4 regions of the Pseudoalteromonas sp. BSi20480 genome follow, and region 1 is predicted to be linked to each of the others. Evidence: predicted binding sites of a transcription regulator. Region 1 holds the regulator's gene; each other region holds the start of a gene.

Region 1 (5,494 bases):
CCGGTGTTGACCCTATCTCAGTATTAGATATTAAAAAAATTATTGAACACCTGAAAAACCGTGGGATTGGCGTATTAATAACAGACCACAATGTAAGAGAAACCCTTGATGTTTGCGAAAAAGCCTACATTGTTTCTCATGGGGAACTGATTGCTTCTGGTACCCCTGAACACATATTAAATGATAAAACTGTACGCGATGTATATTTAGGCGAGCAATTTAGGCTGTAACATTTACGCCTTATTTATAAGCATCTGCTAGTATTAACTATAACAACTTAAAAGGATTGTTAGAGATACATGAGGCAATCACTACAGCTGCGCATGGGCCAGCAACTTACAATGACACCTCAGTTGCAACAAGCTATTCGCTTGCTGCAATTAAGCACATTGGATCTTCAGCAAGAAATACAAGAAGCGCTCGACAGCAACCCATTACTTGAGGTTGAGGAGCAAGACTATGCCGATGATCTTGCGGGCAAAAATGAGCAAAAAGCAGATAACGATGAAGTTACAGTAACCGTATCTGCCGATGAAGCCCCTAGCGAGTATGAACAAGACAGTGGTGAAGCGCTTGCTAAAGATACCGTAAGTGACGACATGGCAATGGATGTTAGCTGGGATGAGTATATGAGTGCAGCCCCTGCATCATCTTCAGGCCCAATGCCTGAAGATGAGTCTATATATCAGGGCGCATCAACTGAAACGCTTCACGAATACTTAATGTGGCAATTACAATTAACGCCATTTAGCCCTACAGATGAAGCCATCGCTATTGCTATTGTAGAAGCGGTGGATGATTCAGGCATACTGACACTCAGTTGCGAAGAGATTTTAGAGAGCTTTAATCAAGATAACGACGATGACGTTGAGGTTGAACTTGACGAAATAGAAGCGGTATTAAAGCGCATTCAGCTATTTGACCCAGTGGGTATTGCGGCACGTAGCTTACAAGAGTGTTTGTGTATTCAGTTAAATCAATTTGATAAAGGCACGCCTTTTATTGATGAAACAAAAATGATTTTAACCGAGCACATTGATTTGTTAGCTGCTCGTGACTACCGTACATTAATGAAAAAAACGAAGCTCAAAGAAGATGAGCTTAAAGAAGTAATGACACTTATTCATACGCTCAACCCTAAGCCTGCAGACACAATAGTACGAGAAGAGTCTGAGTATGTAATACCTGATGTGTCAGTTAAAAAAATTAAAGGCCGCTGGATTGTAGAGTTAAACCCAGACAGCATGCCAAAAATTCGTGTAAACAGCCAATATGCAGCGATGTCGCGTACAGTTAAATCAAGCGGCGATAGTCAATTTATTCGCTCACATTTACAAGAAGCTAAATGGTTTATAAAAAGCTTAGAAAGTAGAAATGATACACTTTTAAAAGTAACTAACTGTATTGTTAAACAACAACAGGGCTTTTTTGAACACGGGCCAGAAGCCATGAAACCGATGGTTTTAAATGATGTTGCCGAAATGGTAGAAATGCACGAATCAACAATTTCGCGCGTAACTACGCAAAAGTATATGCACACACCGCGTGGAATATTTGAGCTTAAATACTTTTTCTCAAGCCACGTTAGTACCGAAAATGGTGGAGAATGTTCATCTACGGCAATACGTGCACTTATTAAAAAATTAATCGCAGCAGAAAACTCAGCAAAACCATTGAGTGATAGCAAAATTGCGGATATATTGGCTGAGCAAGGAATTAAAGTAGCGAGACGTACAATCGCAAAATATCGCGAATCTCTGGCTATTCCACCGTCAAATCAGCGAAAGAGCCTGATCTAAGACGCTAAACAAAGAGGGTAATGCTTATGCAACTAAATTTAACTGGTCGTCATGTAGAACTAACTGATTCATTAAGAGACTATATAAATACCAAATTTGCGAAGCTAGAAAGGCACTCTGATCATATTAATAATGTTCATGTCATTCTTGATATAGAAAAATTAAATCAAAAAGCAGAAGCAACTATTCATGTAAGTGGTGCTGAATTATTCGCATCCACTGAACATCAAGATATGTATGCAGCTATTGATTCATTGATTGACAAGCTTGACCGTCAAGTAATTAAACACAAAGAGAAGCTTGCTCGACACTAATATGATGAAATTAAGTTCACTTATATGCCAGGACTGCAGTAAAGCTGCGGTCCTTTTTAATAGTAAAAAAAGAATTTTAGTAGTTTATTAGCGAGCTGGCTCACGATAAATTACCGTATTTATCTCAACAGGATATTTTGGGCGCTTTATTAACCCGCGAAAAACTAGGCAGCACAGGGATAGGAAGAGGTATTGCTATTCCACATGGCCGAATGAGCGGCGCACAAGAACCTTTAGCATTGGTGTTAGTTAGTGAAACACCGATTAATTTTGATGCTATAGACAACCGCCCTGTTGATATTTTTGTTGCACTCATCGTACCTGAAGGCGATAACCAACAGCATTTAAAGACGCTAGCAACGATAGCTGATAAACTAAAAATAAAGAATTTTGTAAGCAGCTTCGCTGTGCTAAATCGGATGCTGAGTTGTATCAAATTATTGTTGACCAATCGTAACAAATTTAAAGGGTGATTAATGGAGTTGATTATCATAAGTGGCCGTTCTGGTTCTGGTAAGTCGGTTGCTTTGCGCGTTGTTGAAGATCTAGGTTATTATTGCGTAGATAACATTCCAGTAAATTTATTACCTTCTTTGGTAAGAAGCGTTTCTGATAACTACGATAAAATTGCCGTTAGTATAGATGTGCGAAATTTACCAAAAGAGCAAGATGAATTTAATCACATCATCGAATACTTACCGGGTTTTACAAAACCAACGCTGTTCTACTTAGACAGTGAAGATCAAACCCTTATTAAGCGCTTTTCTGAAACTAGGCGCTTACACCCTTTATCAATAGATTCACTTCCGCTTGATTTAGCCATAAAAAAAGAAAAAGAACTTCTCGATGTGCTAATTACGCGCGCCGATTACATGATCGATACCAGTGAGCTAAGCGTTCATCAACTTGCTGAATCAATTCGCGAAAAAATACTAGGTAAAAAAGACAAGCAGCTGATTGTTACATTTGAATCATTTGGTTTTAAACATGGCATTCCTAAAGAGGCAGATTACGTATTTGATGCACGTTTTTTACCTAACCCGCACTGGGAGCCTGAACTAAAACCACTCAACGGCCTAGACCAACCAGTAAAAGATTATTTGGCTAGCCACAGCATAGTTCAAAAATTTACATGGCAAATACAAACCTTTGTACAAACATGGCTACCACACCTAGAGCGAAATAACAGAAGCTATTTAACTATTGCGATTGGCTGTACTGGCGGGCAACATCGCTCTGTATATTTAGCGCAAACAATTGGCGAAAGCTTTGCAGTTACGCATCCCAATGTAAAAATACGTCACAGAGAACAAGAAAAGTAATTTTACAAAACTAATAACCTGTTCAGCTTTGATAGAGTAATGTATGCGTATAGAAGACACTTTTTTAATACAAAATAAATTAGGACTGCATGCCAGAGCCGCGACTGTATTAGCCCAACTCGCTGTAAAATTTGATGCTTCAATCACCTTATTTCAAGATGATAAAGAAGCTGCTGGTGACAGTGTATTAGCACTAATGCTACTTGAAAGTAGCCAAGGTAAAGAAGTTAAAGTGGTATGTGAAGGGCCTGATGCAGAGCAAGCTTTAAATGCCATTGGAGAACTTATTTCGCAACGATTTAACGAACAAGAGTAACGTTAATTTTTAACATTTAAATAAAATAACTATAATCAAAATAACTGGCTGCTAGGTCGTACTCCCCCACCCACTAGGTAACAGTTACAGTATAAATAAAGGACGCCAATGCCCGAAGCTTTTGAACAAGACTACCCACTACAACAACTAAAACAAGTGACCAAGTCACTTAATAGTGGTCAGTTTGTTCAAGTTAGGCGCATGCTCGCAAAAACAGCGCCATGTGATACTGCGTTATTATTAGAATCATCTCCACACAAAATTCGTCGCTTGCTATGGCAGTTAGTTGATCCTGATGTTCAAGGTGATGTACTCGAAGAATTATCAGAAGACGTGCGCCTGGGTATTATTGCCCAAATGGAGCCTGAGCACATTGCTGCTGCCACTGAAGACATGGGTCACGATGACCTAGGTGAAGTATTACGTAGTTTGCCTGACACCGTTTACCAAGACGTTGTTAGCGCCATGGACACCCAAGATAGAGAACGCGCAACACAAGCGCTATCTTATCAAGAGCGTTCTGCCGGCGCACTTATGAACACCGATACAGTAACTATTCGCCCAGATGTGACCATTGATGTCGTACTACGTTACATTCGACTTCGCGGAGAGTTACCTGAAGGCACTGATGACCTGTATGTGGTTGATAAACATAACTGCTTTATTGGTGCTTTATCGCTGAGTACATTGCTAACTAATCCACCAGAAAAAATTGTTCGCGATTTAATGGATGAAGAATGTGAGTCAATTCCAATTTCAATGGATGAAAGTGAAGTCGCACAACTGTTTGAGCGCCATAATTGGATCTCGGCCCCAGTTGTTGATGACAACGATCAGCTACTTGGTCGTGTCACGATCGATGATATTGTTGACGTAATTCGTGAAGACGCCGAACATAGTTTACTGAGTTTGGCGGGCCTTGATGATGAAGAAGATACCTTTGCTCCTGTCTTAAAAAGCTCTAAAAAACGCTCAGTATGGTTAGGAGTTAACTTATTAACTGCGCTTGCGGCCGCCTTTGTAGCCAGTTTTTTTGAAAGCACACTCGATATTTTACCCATATTAGCAGTGCTTAATGGCATTGTTCCTTCTATGGGCGGTGTTGCTGGCAGTCAATCACTCACACTTGTTATTCGTGGTATAGCTGTTGGTCATATAAATCAAACCAACCAACGCTTTTTAATGATGAAAGAACTCGCTATTGGAGCACTCAATGGCATTTTGTGGTCATTGTTGATAGCGGGTGTCATTGCACTTTGGCAGTGGGATTTTATGCTCGGCGGCGTACTCGCTTTTGCCATGTTTATGAACTTAGTTGTGGCTGGGGTTGCTGGTGCAAGTATTCCAATTTTACTTAAAAAAATGAATATAGACCCTGCACTTGCAGGCAGTGTAGTGCTAACAACAGTGACAGATATTGTGGGTATTTTTGCCTTTTTAGGCACCGCCACTTGGCTGTTAATATAAATTTAAAAGCTGTTATAAAAAAACGCGCAGTTAATTTATAGCTGCGCGTTTTTATTGTCTCGGTAATAACTATCTGGCTTTGTGCCTATTTCCACCCACTTTAGGTTTTGTATTAGCCTTTTTAAATTGGCTAAATCCCGTATGACGTGTAAGCGCTGGGCGAGCCCCTTTACGGCCTTTATTAACGGTTTTACCCGCTTTTTCATCGCGGCCTTCTTCTGGCACTAAACAGTTTGGCCCTTTGCCAATTAAGTTGGCTTTACCCATTTTGCGAAG
Region 2 (5,494 bases), on a different contig from region 1:
TCGGCTTTACTACGTTTATTACACATGCATGAAACAATGAAATCACCCGTGCCGCTTTATATTTTAAATGAAGGTGAAAGTATTAAATTTTAAATTGCCCACCAGCTGAAATACATCAACATAATTCGTAATAACCCTCTAGCTGAACTATCTTTAATTAACTAAGCAATGTGGGGTTATTATGTTTCTAGTACGACTCATTTACGCAAGCAAAATTTCAGACGGCTTTGGCCCAAAAGATATAGAAAGTATTTTACAAAGTGCTCGTACCTATAATGTAAAAACACATGTTACCGGCATGCTTTGCTTTAGTAACGAATACTTTTTACAGTGCCTTGAAGGCTCCAGAACCGCAGTAAATAATACCTATCAACAAATATTAAACGACAAACGTCACCACAATGTAATTATGCTTAACTATACCCAAATTCCAGAAAGAGAATTTGAAAAGTGGTCTATGGGTTATGTTCCACAATCTAGAGTAACCGAATCACTGAATCTGAAATTTTCAGGCTCTGTTGATTTTAATCCATTTAAAATGTCTGGCGAAAGTGCCCACTTATTAATGCTAGCGTTAAAAGGCTGCATTACAGGTGCTATTAGTTAAAATGCGCATGTATTATTGTTTTTAATGTTAACTTAAGCCAAGCTAAGCCAACTTTAATTAATGGAACAATTAATGAAAAAAGTACTCTTAGCCACGAGCATAGTGATCAGCAGCCAAATAATGGCAGCAGACGTTAAATACACATCAACCCCTATTAGCATTGATGGCGTATCTGAAAGCGCATGGGATGAGGCTGCTTGGCACGATATGCCACATTTAATGGATGGTACATTGCCTTCAAACGAAGCCGATTTTAAAGGCCGCTATCGCTTATTGTGGGATGAAAAATTCTTATACTTACAAGCCGATATTGTAGATGACGTTTTAATAGATACACACCCAAACCCTACCTATAAATATTGGGATGACGATGCCCTTGAAATATTTATAGATAGCGATGCATCGGGCGGGATTCACCAATTTAACCACACTGCTTTAGCGTACCACATTGGCCTTGATAACCAAGCTGCCGATTACGGCCCTGATAAAAAAGCGCACTTGTATACCGACCACTTAGTTAGCAACTGGAAACGCAATACCACTGCACCCTATAACATTACTTGGGAAGTTGCGATAAAACTCTACCCGAATGATTATCAACAAGGCGCAAAAAATACACCGCTTAAATTAACAGAAAAACAAGTTATTGGCTTTATGCTCGCGTATTGCGATAACGATGGCAGTGAAACACGCGAGCACTTTATGGGGTCACACGAAGTACAGCCAGTGAACGGTGACAGAAACCGAGGATTTATAGACGCAGATGTATTTGGCAAAATCACCTTACTACCAAAAAAGTGATGTAAGTTAGCGTATAGGTTGGGCGCAGCGAAACACAACAAAAAAACCAACAAAATAGAGGCTTTGAACTATCAGTTGTTTTAGCGCTTGCTCTTTTACTTCTCGTTCTCTTTTCTTTCTACAAAAATTTTTAAGTGAATTTTTCACAAAGAGGACAAGAGGCGCTGCGCTTTTAGAGCTCAATATTGATAACTAAAAACTGAAAGCTTCTCTTGCTTTAAAAACAAAAAAGCCGCTGTATTTTGCAATACAGCGGCTTTTGAAATCATTTTTCTAAATTAATAGGCTATTACTTAGGAGCACGACCCGCACGTTTACGCTCATTTTCAGTTAAATGACGCTTACGAATACGAATGTTCTCAGGTGTAACTTCTACTAACTCATCATCAGCAATAAACTCAAGCGCTTGCTCAAGTGAATAGTTCAGATGTGGTGTCAATGTTTGTGCTTCATCTGTACCAGATGCACGAACGTTAGTAAGTTGCTTACCTTTAAGCGCGTTAACTGTTAGGTCGTTATCACGGCTATGAATACCAATAACCATACCTTCATAAACTTCAACACCGTGACCGATGAATAAACGGCCGCGCTCTTGTAAGTTAAATAATGCGTTAGTAAGTGCTTTACCTGTTGCGTTTGCAATCATTACGCCGTTCTTACGAACACCTAGCTCGCCACCTTTGTGCGGACCGTAGTGATCGAACGTATGGTAAAGTAAACCAGAACCCGAAGTAAGTGTCATGAACTCAGTTTGGAAACCGATTAAGCCACGGCTTGGGATCATAAAGTCCATACGCATACGGCCTTTACCATCTGGTGCCATGTCAGTAAGTTCACCCTTACGAAGACCAATTTGCTCCATGATAGAACCTTGGTGCTCTTCTTCACAGTCAATCGTTAGTGTTTCATACGGTTCTTCTAACACGCCATCAACAGTTCGCAGGATTACTTCTGGACGAGATACAGCAAGCTCATAACCTTCACGACGCATGTTCTCGATTAAGATACCTAGGTGTAATTCACCACGACCTGATACGCGGAAGCTATCTGGGTTGTCAGTATCTGCAACACGAAGTGCTACGTTGTGTACTAATTCTTTGTCTAAACGCTCACGAATATTACGTGATGTTACAAACTTACCTTCTTTACCACAGAACGGTGAGTTGTTTACAGAGAACGTCATTGTAACTGTTGGCTCATCAACACTTAGTGGTGGTAATGCTTCAACGTTGTTAGGACAACAAAGCGTATCAGAAATCTTAAGCTCACCTAAACCTGTTACAGTAACGATGTTACCAGCATAAGCTTTATCAGTGTCGATACGCTCAAGGCCTAAGTAGCTTTGTACTGAACCAATTTTACCGTTACGAGTCGTGCCGTCAGCGCCAATAACTGTAACTTGTTGGTTAGTCGCAACAGAACCACGTTTAATACGACCAATACCGATTACACCTTTATACGAGTTGTAATCAAGCTGAGAGATTTGCATTTGGAAGTCACCTTCAGGATCTGCATCCGGTGGTGATACTTCGTCAACGATCATCTTGAACATAGGTTCCATGTTGTCTGATGGCTCGTCTAAATCTAATGTTGCCCAGCCGTTGATAGCTGATGCGTAGATTACTTTAAAGTCTAACTGTTCATCAGTTGCACCAAGGTTATCGAATAAATCAAAGATTTGATCCATAACCCAATCTGGGCGTGCACCTGGCTTATCAATTTTATTGATAACGACGATTGGCTTTAAGCCTTGCGCGAATGCCTTTTGCGTTACGAAACGCGTTTGTGGCATTGGACCTTCTTGAGCATCAACAAGTAATAATACTGAGTCAGCCATCGAAAGTACGCGTTCAACTTCACCACCGAAATCGGCGTGTCCCGGGGTATCTACGATATTGATATGGTAATCATTCCAAGAGATAGCTGTGTTTTTAGCTAAAATGGTAATACCACGTTCTTTCTCAATGTCGTTTGAGTCCATCACGCGCTCTTCGTTACCGCCGCGTGTTTCTAATGTACCTGATTGCTCAAGTAGTTTGTCAACCAGAGTTGTTTTACCGTGGTCAACGTGCGCGATAATCGCTATATTTCTTAACTGTTCGATGCTCATATATTTACTCAGAGAAATTAAATTCTCAATGATCCTGCAAGATCTACGCACTCATCTGCGTTTTCACGAGATGTCCAAGCATAGGATTTAAAAGGGCGCATATTATCCCTCATTAATGACATGGATGAAAGTTTATCCAATACAAATTTCAAAACTTTCTCAATACTTTTACTAAGTATCTGTTTTATATATGACAATTATATGAAATAAATTGTCATTATTTTTCAAAAATGCAGTTTACACTATTTATACGATATTTTTGGCACTCTTTTGCATTTAGGTTATGCTGATTTCGAGCGATTAAATTAACAACAAATTATAGTGCACATAACCTGCACCAAAGTGGACTTTAACCGCACCATAGTGGTGCTATTTTATGCCCCACATTGTAGCAACTAAGTTTTTTTAACCTATAAACATAGAGTTATAAAAATGGCACAAAATCAGCTTAATAAATCCCAAAGCAATTATGCAGCAATAATAAAACCCAATAGTTGGAGGACACATGTCACAATCGGTTTTAGATTTTATTAAAGAAAATGACGTTAAGTTCATTGATTTACGCTTTACTGATACAAAGGGTAAAGAGCAACATGTATCTATTCCTCATCACCAAGTTGATGAAGATTTTTTCGAAGACGGTAAAATGTTCGACGGTTCTTCAATTGCTGGTTGGAAAGGCATAAACGAATCAGATATGGTTTTAATGCCTGTTGCTGAATCAGTAAAACTTGACCCTTTCACTGAAGAAACAACATTAATCGTACGTTGTGACGTTGTAGAGCCTTCTACACTTCAAGGCTACGAGCGTGACCCGCGTTCTGTTGCAAAACGTGCTGAAGATTACATGCGCTCTACAGGTATTGCTGATACCGTATTATTTGGCCCAGAGCCAGAGTTCTTCCTTTTTGACGATGTTAAATACAAATCAGACATGTCTGGTTCAATGTACAAAGTTGACGCTGTAGAAGCGGCATGGAACTCAGATAAAGATTATGAAGGCGGTAACACTGGTCACCGTCCAGGTGTTAAAGGCGGTTACTTCCCTTGTTCACCTGTAGATTCTTCACAAGATTGGCGTTCAGCTACGTGTTTAGTACTTGAAGAGCTAGGTCAAGTAGTAGAAGCACATCACCACGAAGTAGCAACAGCAGGCCAAAACGAAATTGCTACGCGTTTTAACAGCATGGTTTTAAAAGCAGATGAAATCCAAGAAATGAAATATGTTATTCATAACATGGCTCATTTGTACGGAAAAACAGCTACATTCATGCCTAAGCCAATTGTTGGTGATAACGGTTCTGGTATGCACTGTCACCAGTCTTTAGCTAAAGACGGTGTTAACTTGTTTGCTGGCGATAAATACGGCGGTCTTTCTGAAGAAGCGCTTTATTACATTGGCGGTATTATCAAGCATGCTAAAGCTATTAACGCATTTGCTAACGCATCAACTAACTCGTACAAACGTTTAGTACCAGGCTTTGAAGCACCTGTAATGCTTGCATACTCTGCACGTAACCGTTCTGCTTCAATCCGTATCCCAGTAGTACCATCTGCGAAAGGTCGTCGTATCGAAGTACGCTTCCCAGATCCAACAGCTAACCCATACCTTGCTTTCTCAGCAATGCTTATGGCTGGCCTTGACGGTATCAAAAACAAGATCCACCCTGGCGATGCAATGGATAAAGATTTATACGACTTACCAGCAGAAGAAGCAGCAGAAATTCCACAAGTTGCATCTTCACTTGGTGAAGCACTAGATGCATTAAGTGCTGACCGCGAGTTCTTAACTCAAGGTGGTGTTTTCACTGACGACCTAATCGATGCTTACATTGCACTTAAAGGTCAAGAAGTTGAAAAACTTAACATGACAACTCACCCAGTTGAGTTCGAAATGTACTACAGCTGTTAATTTGACACTGTAAAAGAATGTGTGTTCTCAAGCCCGCTTAGCGGGCTTTTTTAATGGTAAATTA
Region 3 (5,494 bases), on a different contig from region 1:
ATATATTGCTTACTTAATTCATTTTTTAAAACAATACTTACAATGTCAAAGCTTTACAATACATGGCTGGGTTATTTTTTGTTTGGTATTTGCGTGTTTTCAAGCTCGTTAAACGCAAAAGAAACAATACATGTTGCGGTGGCAAGTAATTTTAAAACCGTGTTACAAACTTTACTGCAAGACTCCCCAATACCGGGTATACAAGTAAAAATATCAGCGGCTTCTAGCGGTGTTTTATATTCTCAAATTGTACATGGAGCGCCGTTTGATGTGTTTTTATCGGCTGATAATGTACGCCCGCAAGCTTTAATAAAAGAAGGGTTTGCTAGTCACAGTAGCTTAATTACCTATGCACTTGGTGAACTTGCTGTGTGGCAGCCCAATGCTAATAAAGTAAATAATAAAGTGGCGATAGCTAATCCGCGTTTTTCACCTTATGGGCAGGCGTCTGAGTTTTACGCGAATGCCAATTTTAAAAAGCCAATAAATTATGTGTATGGTAATAATATTACGCAAGCTTTTCAGTTTGTTCAAAGTGGGAATGCATCTGTAGGGGTCGTGGCTGTCTCTACATTAAAAATGGCGTTTAATAATAGTCAGGACCCACAGTATTTGTCGTACAGGTTAATACCACCTAGCGAGTATCCCGAAATTATTCAACAGGGGGTTATTATTAAATCGAGTAAAAAACTGGCAAGCGCTCAAAAGCTTATGGACTTTTTAATGACCAGTGACACTCAACTTAAGCTTGTCGAATTAGGATATAGAACGAAGGACAGCAATGCTTCAAAGTGATTTAACTGCACTGTGGTTAACAATTAAACTAGCCTTTATAACCGCTATATTACTACTGGCTTTTTGTATTCCTGTTGCATATAAACTAGCGGGGTACAAAGGTAAATTTAAACCGTTTTTAGAAGCGCTTATTGCAATGCCTTTAGTATTGCCACCGACCTTACTTGGTTTTTATTTACTTGTTTTATTTTCACCCACACATGCTTTTGGGCAATTTTGGTTTTGGCTAACAGGCACCCAGCTTGCGTTTAGTTTTCAGGGTGTTGTTATTGGTTCGCTTTTTTATTCTTTGCCGTTTGTAATGCAACCCTTAGTGGCAGGGTTTAAGCAGATTAACCACACCTATAACGAGGCTGCAATTGCCTTGGGTTTGAGTCACTTTAAGCGTTTTTTTTACTTAATATTGCCGTTGTTAAAACCTAGTATTGGTAGTGCATTTGCACTGGGGTTTGCGCATACGCTCGGGGAGTTTGGCTTAGTGCTGATGATTGGTGGCAATATACAAGGAGAAACACAGGTTGTTTCTATTGCTTTGTACGACCATGTAGAGTCGTTAAACTATGCAGCGGCGCATCAGCTTTCGCTTATTTTACTCGCTATTTCATTTGCGTGTTTAGTGCTGTTATTTAAATTTAATAAAAGCATAGTGGGGGTTAAGCAATAATATGATTAAGTTAGCCCTTTATAAATCGCTAAATAGCTTTGATTTAGACATAAACCTTCACCTTGAATCTTTTACTATTGCGGGAATTTTTGGCCCATCGGGCTCGGGTAAGTCCACCTTGCTACGTTGTATCAGTGGCCTTGAAGGTGAGCAGAGTGTTTATATAAATGATAAATCGGTACATCATTTACCAACTGAACAACGCGGTGTTACGTTGCAAGTTCAATCTTGCCCATTATTTCCGCATTTGGATGTAGCAGGTAATTTAGCGTTTACACAAAAGCATTGTTTTAATAGGCAAACTGACTTAACTGAACAAAAAGTTATTGATGCTCTTGAGTTACACCCCTTACTTAAACGCAACGTTCAAAGCTTGTCTGGCGGGGAGCGCCAACGGGTGGTGTTTGCACGGACGTTGTTGGCAGGTCAAAAATTAATTATTTTAGATGAGCCATTTAGCGCACTTGATTGGCCGCTGCGCTTTAAAACACTCTCAACATTAAGTGAATTGGCGGCAACGTTTACTATTAAATTTATTATAGTGAGCCACTCGTTAAAAGAACTATTATTTTGTTGCGATACCCTGGTGCAGCTTAATAAGGGTAAAGTAATTAACCATGGCCCGAGTGCGCAGGTGGCTAAAGCTATTTACGCTAATAATAAACAAGCACCGCTGAGCTTAATTAACTTTAAAATCATTACATTTGATGAAAAATACGGTGTGTATTTGCTTAAACTCCACAAAAGCGAGCAGCAGCTGTTTGCATTACCCAGCGCTGTAGAGCAAGGAAATAAACTTATATTAGAGTGTGAGCAAATATCGGTAAGTGCAGAAATGCCATTAAACACAAATAACAGCAATGTTTTAATATCTACGCTGCACAGTGCAGAACTTATAGATAAAACATGGCAACTTACGCTAGATGTAGACGGGCAAAGCTTGTATTGCTTACTTTCACCAAGAGTATGGGATCAAAAAAACTATAAAGTAGGCGATACACTTTATGCGACTATTCATAATCTAGAGTAATGTAAAGTGGGTTTTAGCTGCACGTAGCACAATGACTGTTTTTTGTGATTTTAAAGCGACTAAACTCCATACTTAAACCATCAACCAGCAGTAAATGTTCGCTCAACCCGCTTGGTAATCCAGCAAGCATTTTTAACGCTTCAGTGGCCTGAATACTGCCAATTAATCCTACAATGGGCGATAGCACGCCTGATTCTGAGCAGCTTTGTGTTTGATCAGACATAAACTGCGATAAACACTCATAACAGTGGCTATTTTCTTGCATTGTAAAACAGGCAACTTGGCCTTCCATTCTAATTGCAGCGCCCGATACTAGTGGGGTTTTTGTTTTATAACAGGCTGTGTTTAATACATTACGTGTAGTTAAGTTATCAGAGCAATCAATGACTATATCAATATTTTTTAATAGCTCGTCAAGCTTTGACTTTTCATCTAAAAATACATCGATTGTATGTATATCTATTTCATCATTTAAGCTAGTTAACTGCGCTTTGGCGGCGTGAGTTTTTAAGCACCCTACATCCGTTTGTTTATAAAGCACCTGCCTTTGCAAGTTAGTAGCATCAACCACGTCGTTATCTACAAGCGTTAACGTACCCACACCAGAGGCAGCTAAATACTGAGCAACCGGGCAGCCTAAGCCACCTAAACCGACTATAAGCGCATGAGATTGCCATATTTTTTCTTGTCCCTCTATATCTAATTTAGGAAGCATTATGTGGCGCGAGTAACGTAGTTGTTGTTGGTAAGTCAGGGCTGGTTTAGTCATTAGCGGCTTCTCATTATTTTTATACACAATAGCAATTTTTAGAATATGTGGGCAAGAACGCGGTTAAAAGTAATTGCACTGTTAGTGCTCACTTTGATTACCTTAACAGTGCAAATGAAAATTATAACGAATTAGAAAAAACATAAGTTAATGATTTTTAAATAAATAAATTATTGGCTCACTAATTGCTCAGCATGGTTAACGTGAAATTAACAAATGCAGCGGTTTAATTAATAACAAAGTAGTAACTGCTATAAATAACTACAAACGTAACTAAGGAAAAATAACATGCAACCGAGTACTGGGTTTAATCTCATATCGTTTAGCGGAAAAATGAAAATATTGCATTTAAGCTGGATGGTGTTTTTTATCTCATTTTTTGTCTGGTTTAACCATGCGCCATTATTAGGCGCTATAGCGGGTTCGCTAGGTATTACTATGGCACAAGTAAAAACGCTGCTTATTTTAAATGTGGCACTAACCATTCCTGCTCGCGTGGTTGTGGGCATGTTAACTGATAAATTTGGGCCTCGCATCGTTTATGCATCATTACTGATTTTATGTAGCATCCCATGTTTTATGTTTGCGATGGCCACCACGTTTGAGCAAGCCGCTATCGCGCGTTTTGCACTTGGCTTTATTGGTGCGGGTTTTGTTGTGGGCATTCGCATGGTGAGCGAGTGGTTCCCGGCAAACGAGTTGGGTACAGCAGAAGGTATTTACGGTGGCTGGGGTAACTTTGGCTCGGCAGCTGCTGCAATGCTATTGCCTGTATTAGCGCTTATGTTTGGCGGTGACGATGGCTGGCGTTATGCGATAGGCCTAACCGGTGTATTAAGTGTCATTTTTGGTGTTATTTGGTACATCAGCGTAACTGACACGCCAAAAGGTGGCACTTACTTTAAACCAAAAAAAGTAGGAGCAATGGAAGTAACCAGCAAAGGCGACTTTGTACTACTTCTTATAATGAAGCTACCTATGTACGGTGCTTTAGCACTACTTACTTGGAAGCTTTCTCCTACTGGTGCAAATTTACTTTCTGAAAATTTTGTTATTGGTACATATGTATTTTTGGTGCTGCTTTATCTTTACGAAGTTTATAAAACGTACGACATAAACGGCCATATTTTTAAGCAACCTGTTCCTGAATCACACCGTTACGAATTTAAACAAGTTGCCGTTTTAAATATTCTTTATTTTACAACGTTTGGCTCAGAGCTTGCCGTTGTATCTATGTTGCCATTATTTTTTAGTGAGGTGTTTGGCCTTGATATGGTATACGCAGGCTTACTTGCATCAGCGTATGCGTTCATGAATTTAGCTTCTCGCCCGGGTGGTGGTTGGATCTCAGATAGAATGGGTCGTCGTAAAACACTTATTGTACTTACCACAGGCTTAGCTGTAGGTTATTTTGTTATGGGCTTAGTTGACGCTAGTTGGCCGCTTTGGCTTGCAGTTGCTGCTGCCATGGCGTGTTCGTTTTTTGTGCAAGCGGGGGAAGGCGCTGTATTTGCCGCTGTGCCACTTATTAAACGCCGTTTAACGGGTCAAATTGCAGGTATGACGGGCGCCTACGGCAATGTAGGAGCTGTCGTGTATTTAACGGCGCTCTCATTAGTTGATTACCAAACATTCTTTATGATTATTGCGGCAAGTGCATTATTAGGCTTAGGTGCATTACTTTTCATGAAAGAACCCGATGGCCACATCACAGAAGTAAACGAAGATGGCACCGTTGAACTTATTTCTGTGACTTAAGGCATACATATGTTTGATGAAACCCAAAAAGCCAGCGCACTTACAAACGAACTTAACGTTGAGTTTGGTGGGCACAGTAGCAAAGGTATAAAAACCGAAAACCAAGATGCGTTTGCTGCTCTTAATACTCAAGCGCAAGAAAAAGAGTCAAAAGGGGTTATTGCCTGCTTGGCCGATGGGTGTTCATCAGCAAGAAATGCTAAACAAGCGTCGCAGTTATCGGTAACGCACTTTATAAATGAGTATTTAAATACACCACCAAGTTGGGCCGTTAAAAAGTCGGTATCTAAGGTATTGGCCAGTTTAAATCAGTGGCTTTATTCGCAATCGGTTAACTACAATCACCTTGGCCAGCGCCAAGCAGATTGGATGACCACGTTTACAGCGCTTATTTTAAAATCGGCCACGGGTTATATTTTTCATTTAGGTGATACCCGAATTACGCGGTTACGTGCAAAAAGTATGGAGGCGATAACAC
Region 4 (5,494 bases), on a different contig from region 1:
TTGTGTAAAAAACTGTTTGAAATCTGTAAGGCTGGCTACATTTTTCGCACAGCTTTTTACTCATTATTTTACTGGTTTACTGTAAGGTTTATTTACTGAAAGTGAGTACCAAGTAAGGACAAACATGAAATCATTAATAATGGGGTTTGTAGTATTAGGCTTAAGCGCCTGTTCTGCGGTTACCATACAGCCACACGCTATCGCAAAAATTACAAGTAAAGCGACCTACGAAGATAGCCGTCCATTTTATTTATGGGGATTAGTAGGAGAGGAACGTGTGGATGTAAAACAGATTTGTACAGATACACAAGCGGCTCAAATGCAGTCGCAACAAACATTTAGCGATGGTGCGTTGGGTTTAATTACGCTAGGCATTTATTCACCACATACCATAAAGGTATGGTGTGAAGAGCAAAATACGCAGGAGGCGTTATGAATCTTAAATTAATTTTAGGCAGTATTACTTTTGCTATGTTAACTGGTTGCACAAATATTTACTTTGATAATGGTGTACCTGAAAAAGTTAATAACCAGTCGCACAATAGTTCTCAGTGGCATCATAATTTTGCTTTAGCTTTGTATGAAGGATCTGATGCGGTTGACTTAAGTGAGCATTGCCCACAAGGGCAATGGCAAACGGTGCACACGTATAAGTCATTTAGTAATGGAGTAGCGGAGGTTGTAGTTAATCAGATAGGCCCGGCTTGGTACCCTAAAACAGTTGAAGTGAGCTGCACTAAGGTACCTTTTAAAGCTGAGTAATAATTTAAATATAACCCAATACAAAGAAAAGATGCTAGGTGCTAAAAAAGGGCCAAATGGCCCTTCAGTTGCAGCAAGTAACACATGTTTGTTTATAGGCTGAAGTCTACAGCGTAAGCAACGTAAACTTTTACATCTGACTCGTCCATATCAGTGTCTGATACGCCAAATGTGAATCCATCTTTTGATACAGACACACCGTAATCAATGATGTCTTCGTCACCAATAAAATCGCCAGAATAATGACCTATGTGTAAAGCCATTTCTGTACCATTGCTGCCTACGGCAAAGCCGTAATCAGCTGTCAAATAAAGTGAATCACCAAAGTCTGTACCGTCGCTACTTGCAGCAGATGTAGCAAGCACTGATGCACCAAAGGTAAAGCCTTCGACACTGATGCTACCGTAAATTTCTGAGAAATCAGCATCTGCACTTGATGCCGCGTCTGGGTAAGCATAATAAATGTAACCTACATCGTAGCTAACACCTTCGCTAATATCGCCACCAAAGCCTGCGTAAAAATCTAGCTCGTAGGTCATTTCGTCAGCCCAAGATGCATTAGATACCCATGTACCAGCATAAAATCCAGATTCGTCAGCGTAATCAATACCACCAGAAATAGCAGCGTCGCCGCCAGTTTGTTCTTGTCCACGCCATAAGTAATTTGAGGTAGCTGCTACATTCGCAGATACTTCAGCATTTACTGCTGTTGATGTAAGTGACGTTGCAGCCATTAATGCCACGGCGCTAAAAGCGATTGTTTTTTTTAGTTTTAACATGTTCCATTTCCCGTTATATGATTTTTTGCATAGGAAGGCTTTTTATTATGAAGTACCGTAGCCTTTTGATTTATGCGTTTTTATTGTTTAACTGAGAATAGAATTGCACTGTGTGTGCCAGCTTGGTTTATTTTGTTTTAAAATTAAATTTTATATTTTATTAACAATGACTTGCGTTTGGGGTGGGTGCTTTAGATTATGCGGAAAAAATATTTTATCGCACATCGCTGGTGCATAAAATAATCAAGCTGCACCATGAAAGTACAGCTTGTTTAGAATTATTTAGCCAAATATGGTGCGCATTAGACTAATTGTTTCGTTTACACTGCGGCCTTTTTGAACTTCGCTGATTATTGAGTCGCGTTTGCTACGAATATGCTCAGGAATATCATCGGCAGCCAAAGCGCGGTCAACTAAAATTTCAGCAGACTCTTTACCTCTGCGTTGTGTTTTACCCGTTTTAGTGGTGCTACGCTTTGGTTTATTAAGTAATTTAATATAGTTAGAGCTATCTGGTGTTTTGTTATCCGCGTAGTAAAAAAAGCACGGAATAAGCGCTTTAATTGACACTAGTTGCTCTTCTAGTTCATTTGAAGCATTTGCCATTTTGTACCATGACATAGCTTGAATGCCTTTTACAATATCTTGCCAGTAACGCTCAAAATCACTATTTTTGAGTTTAGTAACCGCAAGCGCTGAGCATAACGCGTCTAAACGGCTATTTGTAATTGGCGTAAAAATATCAGGGCGACGCATTGCAAGTAGTCTTGTTGCCGGAGCAAGTGTTGGCTTTTCACTGCTATCAGTAAATATTTTGCTATAAGCAGCTACAAACTGTTGGTACTCGTAATGGGTAATATCACCTTCAAGAGGAATATTAGCCAGTGCTTCATCAAACGCACCCGGTAAATCACCAATGAGTTGGTGGAAAACTTTAGCGCTCTTAGTTGATGCAAACCACTCAGCATCAAAATCGTAAGTGCTTGGATCTAGTGAAGCCATATGCTTGCCAGTAAAAGCAAGAAGGTCTTCAGGGATCATGTCTTTTAATGATTGCTCACGAATACTTTTTACGTAACTTGCTAAACGAAGTTGTTCATCAAGTGCAATAACGTCTTTATGTTGCTCTATAAATACACTTACCACAGGCCAAGGGGCTACACGAAGCGTTTTAACTTGTAAAAAGCTAATAGCTGAAATAAGTTGATCATGCAGCTTTTTCAGAACAGGTAGCTGTTGCGGCTCAAGTAAATCGTAGTTAATACGGTCTCTGCTTGCGTTTAATAGCTCGTAACACCAAGGTAAAAAATCATCAGGATGGTTTTCTACTTTCACGGCCATAAGGTTAAGGCTTAATTCTGAAGATTGTTTCAGAATGTTCTGATAGATTTGATTTTCTTGCTCGCCTAGTGTCATTTTTGACGGTGAAATTAGCAGTTTTTTCATGCCTTGTAGATACTCCGGATTTATATATATGTATTAGCATTGTTTATTTTAGCTCAAATACACTAATAACAACAGCGCTGTCCTGCGCGCTGCATTATTATGGTGTTTAAAATCGGGGTTAATCTAACCAGCTCGGTTATTAATCAGTCTCTTCTAATATGAAGAGGCTTTCAACTGATGCGTGAAAATGAGCTGCGATTTTAAGGGCTATAATGACCGATGGCGTAAATCGATTTGTTTCTACAGTGCTTATTGTTTTACGCGATACGCTTATAGCATCGGCAAGTTCTTGCTGCGAAAGCCCTGCCTCTTTACGAAATTTTGCTATGTTATTTTGCACTTTGACTCCTAATCACGGCTCTGCCAAAGAATTGATACGCCATATATTAAACACATTACAGCAAGATAAAACGAGGCCATCATGGTGTGAGACACTTCTAAAGCCAAATCATCTGAGAATAAGTAAACGCCACCCATGCTAAAAAGTAAGCCAAGGACTACATGTTTATAGGCAATGGTGTCGATGGTGTTTAAGTACTCATCTTTGTAGGTAAGGTGGTATTTCATTTTCCATGTAAACCCGCCTCTGATCACAAACATACAGAATGAACCTAAAAAAGCAGCAGTGCCAAAAAACAACAGTGGGGCTGATGTTTGAGTAAGCAGTGGGTAAACACTGATGATTAATAAAGTGACTCCCATGAATAATGAGAACCAAGCATTTTGGCCCATAAACTTTTCTTCATTTTTAATATCATGATTTGACATATATCATTTCCTTTTAAAATTTAACATTATGTGACCTCTGGGTGTCAATGTAACCTTGAGGTATCAATGAGTCAATTATTTTTTGTAACCTAAAGGTATCAAAATGTTTCAGGAACGATTCATATGAAATAAGTAAACTGCTTTTATGAGCTTTTTTTATCTACAGCAATGCTTTTAGGCTTAACACTCGCTATGATAAAAACATAATTTGACCGCTTAAAGGACGAACATGAAAACCTTACTCAAAATTTTTGGTGTAATACTCTTACTCTGTATTGCTTTAATTGTGGCAGCGCCTTTTTTAATTCCTACCGATACTATTTTTAATAAAGTATCAGAGGAAGTTCAAAAAACGACGGGAAGAACGCTAACAATTAATGGTGACAAAACGCTTAGTGTGTTTCCTGCACTAAAGTTAGAGTTGAATGATGTCCACTTTGCTAACATGCAAACAGGTTCGCGAGCTGATATGGCAAGTATGCAGCAGCTGGCAGTACATATACCTTGGTTCTCGTTATTTGGCGGTGAGTTTAAGCTTGATAAGTTTGTTATTAACGAACCAGATATTTTATTAGAGACAGATAAAAATGGTAAAGCTAACTGGCGGTTGTTTGATGCTGTAGCAGAGCAACCTACAGAGCAAACTGAGCCTGGTGAGGCAATTAAGCTGCCTGCTAGCTTTGATATTGAGCTGGGTGAGGTCGCTATTTATGGCGGTACATTTACATATCTAGATGGTCAAACGGGCGCCAAGCAGCAAATTAGCGATTTAGAGCTGGTTATTTTACTTCCTTCATTACGTAAAACCCTTGAAGTTAAAGGGGGGATTACCTATATGCAGGAGCGATTTGAACTAGATGTAAAACTCGATACTCCTGCCAAAGCGATTGAAGGTCAGGCTTTTAATGTATCGCAAAATTTAGATTCGCGCTTGGTTGAATTGACATTTAATGGCTCAATCGCAAAAAAAGGGCAAGACATAAAAGGTCAATTAGCACTCAATGGCGAGTCGGTAAAAAATATTGCTAAATGGCAGGGGGTTGCCCTAAATGCGAAAGATAATGCGTTTAATGCATTTAGTGTAAATGGTAAAATGCATTTACTGGGTGAAAAATTCAATCTTGAAGAGTTAACAGCAACGCTTGATGAACTTCAAATTAAAGGTAAAAGCGAAATTAGTTTAGGTAATCGTTTAGCCATTAATGCAAATGTAGATTTGGGGATGCTCGATCTTAATCCCTATTTGCCAGATGCCGTTGCTAAAAAAGAACAGCCGACTGAAGACGATAGCAAACCGGCAGAGCCAATTGTTTGGGATGACACTCAAATTGATTTAAGTGTCCTTAAAGCACAAGATGCTAATGTAGTAATTCGTTCTAGTGGATTAATAGCAAATGATATAAAACTGGGTGCGAACCAGTTTACAGTGGCGCTAAATAAAGGTGTAGCTAAATTAAGTTTAGATAGCTTTTCAGCCTATGAAGGCGCTGGTAAAGGTGTAATTACTATTGATGCTCAAAATGCGCCTTATAAAATAGCTACAAACTTTAATTTAACAGATATAAATGCCCAGCCGTTATTAACTGATGCAACCGGTTTTGACAAGGTACTCGGTAGAGGTTCTTTAAATTGGAATTTATCTACAGCTGGGCAAAGTCAAAAATCGTTTATCGATGCGCTAAATGGTAAGTTGGCATTTGAGTTTGCAGATGGTGCTGTAAAAGGGGCGAACATTGCTG

Evidence for each region. The regulator sigma-54, encoded in region 1, starts transcription at its own class of promoters, with help from an activator protein. The targets are predictions, from matches to a motif close to GTTGGCACGNNNNTNGNNT.
Region 2: a site for sigma-54 is predicted at 3,950-3,968, ahead of glnA (glutamate--ammonia ligase). Genes of this name have one in related genera too.
Region 3: a site for sigma-54 is predicted at 3,431-3,449, ahead of P20480_RS05520 (NarK family nitrate/nitrite MFS transporter). Genes of this name have one in related genera too.
Region 4: a site for sigma-54 is predicted at 1,645-1,663, ahead of P20480_RS13635 (TorF family putative porin). Genes of this name have one in related genera too.

Annotation. Positions count from the first base shown of each region.
Region 1 covers NZ_BADX01000099.1:69,993-75,486, reverse strand. The annotation lists gene lptB (LPS export ABC transporter ATP-binding protein) at 1-230, shown strand, start outside; gene P20480_RS07670 (RNA polymerase factor sigma-54) at 300-1,799, shown strand; gene hpf (ribosome hibernation promoting factor) at 1,826-2,113, shown strand; partial or broken gene ptsN (PTS IIA-like nitrogen regulatory protein PtsN) at 2,118-2,570, shown strand; gene rapZ (RNase adapter RapZ) at 2,590-3,435, shown strand; gene P20480_RS07690 (HPr family phosphocarrier protein) at 3,479-3,751, shown strand; gene mgtE (magnesium transporter) at 3,860-5,218, shown strand; gene P20480_RS07700 (YgiQ family radical SAM protein) at 5,288-5,494, opposite strand, start outside.
Region 2 covers NZ_BADX01000022.1:3,261-8,754, reverse strand. The annotation lists gene P20480_RS15445 (MBL fold metallo-hydrolase) at 1-93, shown strand, start outside; gene P20480_RS15450 (BLUF domain-containing protein) at 182-607, shown strand; gene P20480_RS15455 (CBM9 family sugar-binding protein) at 680-1,408, shown strand; gene typA (translational GTPase TypA) at 1,698-3,518, opposite strand; gene glnA (glutamate--ammonia ligase) at 4,024-5,430, shown strand.
Region 3 covers NZ_BADX01000137.1:11,118-16,611, forward strand. The annotation lists gene modA (molybdate ABC transporter substrate-binding protein) at 43-795, shown strand; gene modB (molybdate ABC transporter permease subunit) at 782-1,459, shown strand; gene P20480_RS05530 (ATP-binding cassette domain-containing protein) at 1,461-2,489, shown strand; gene P20480_RS05525 (HesA/MoeB/ThiF family protein) at 2,503-3,258, opposite strand; gene P20480_RS05520 (NarK family nitrate/nitrite MFS transporter) at 3,547-5,016, shown strand; gene P20480_RS05515 (bifunctional protein-serine/threonine kinase/phosphatase) at 5,026-5,494, shown strand, end outside.
Region 4 covers NZ_BADX01000047.1:3,536-9,029, forward strand. The annotation lists gene P20480_RS17765 (Bor family protein) at 125-436, shown strand; gene P20480_RS13640 (Bor/Iss family lipoprotein) at 433-762, shown strand; gene P20480_RS13635 (TorF family putative porin) at 855-1,541, opposite strand; gene P20480_RS13630 (hypothetical protein) at 1,824-2,987, opposite strand; gene P20480_RS13625 (helix-turn-helix transcriptional regulator) at 3,127-3,327, opposite strand; gene P20480_RS13620 (hypothetical protein) at 3,336-3,755, opposite strand; gene P20480_RS13615 (AsmA family protein) at 3,985-5,494, shown strand, end outside.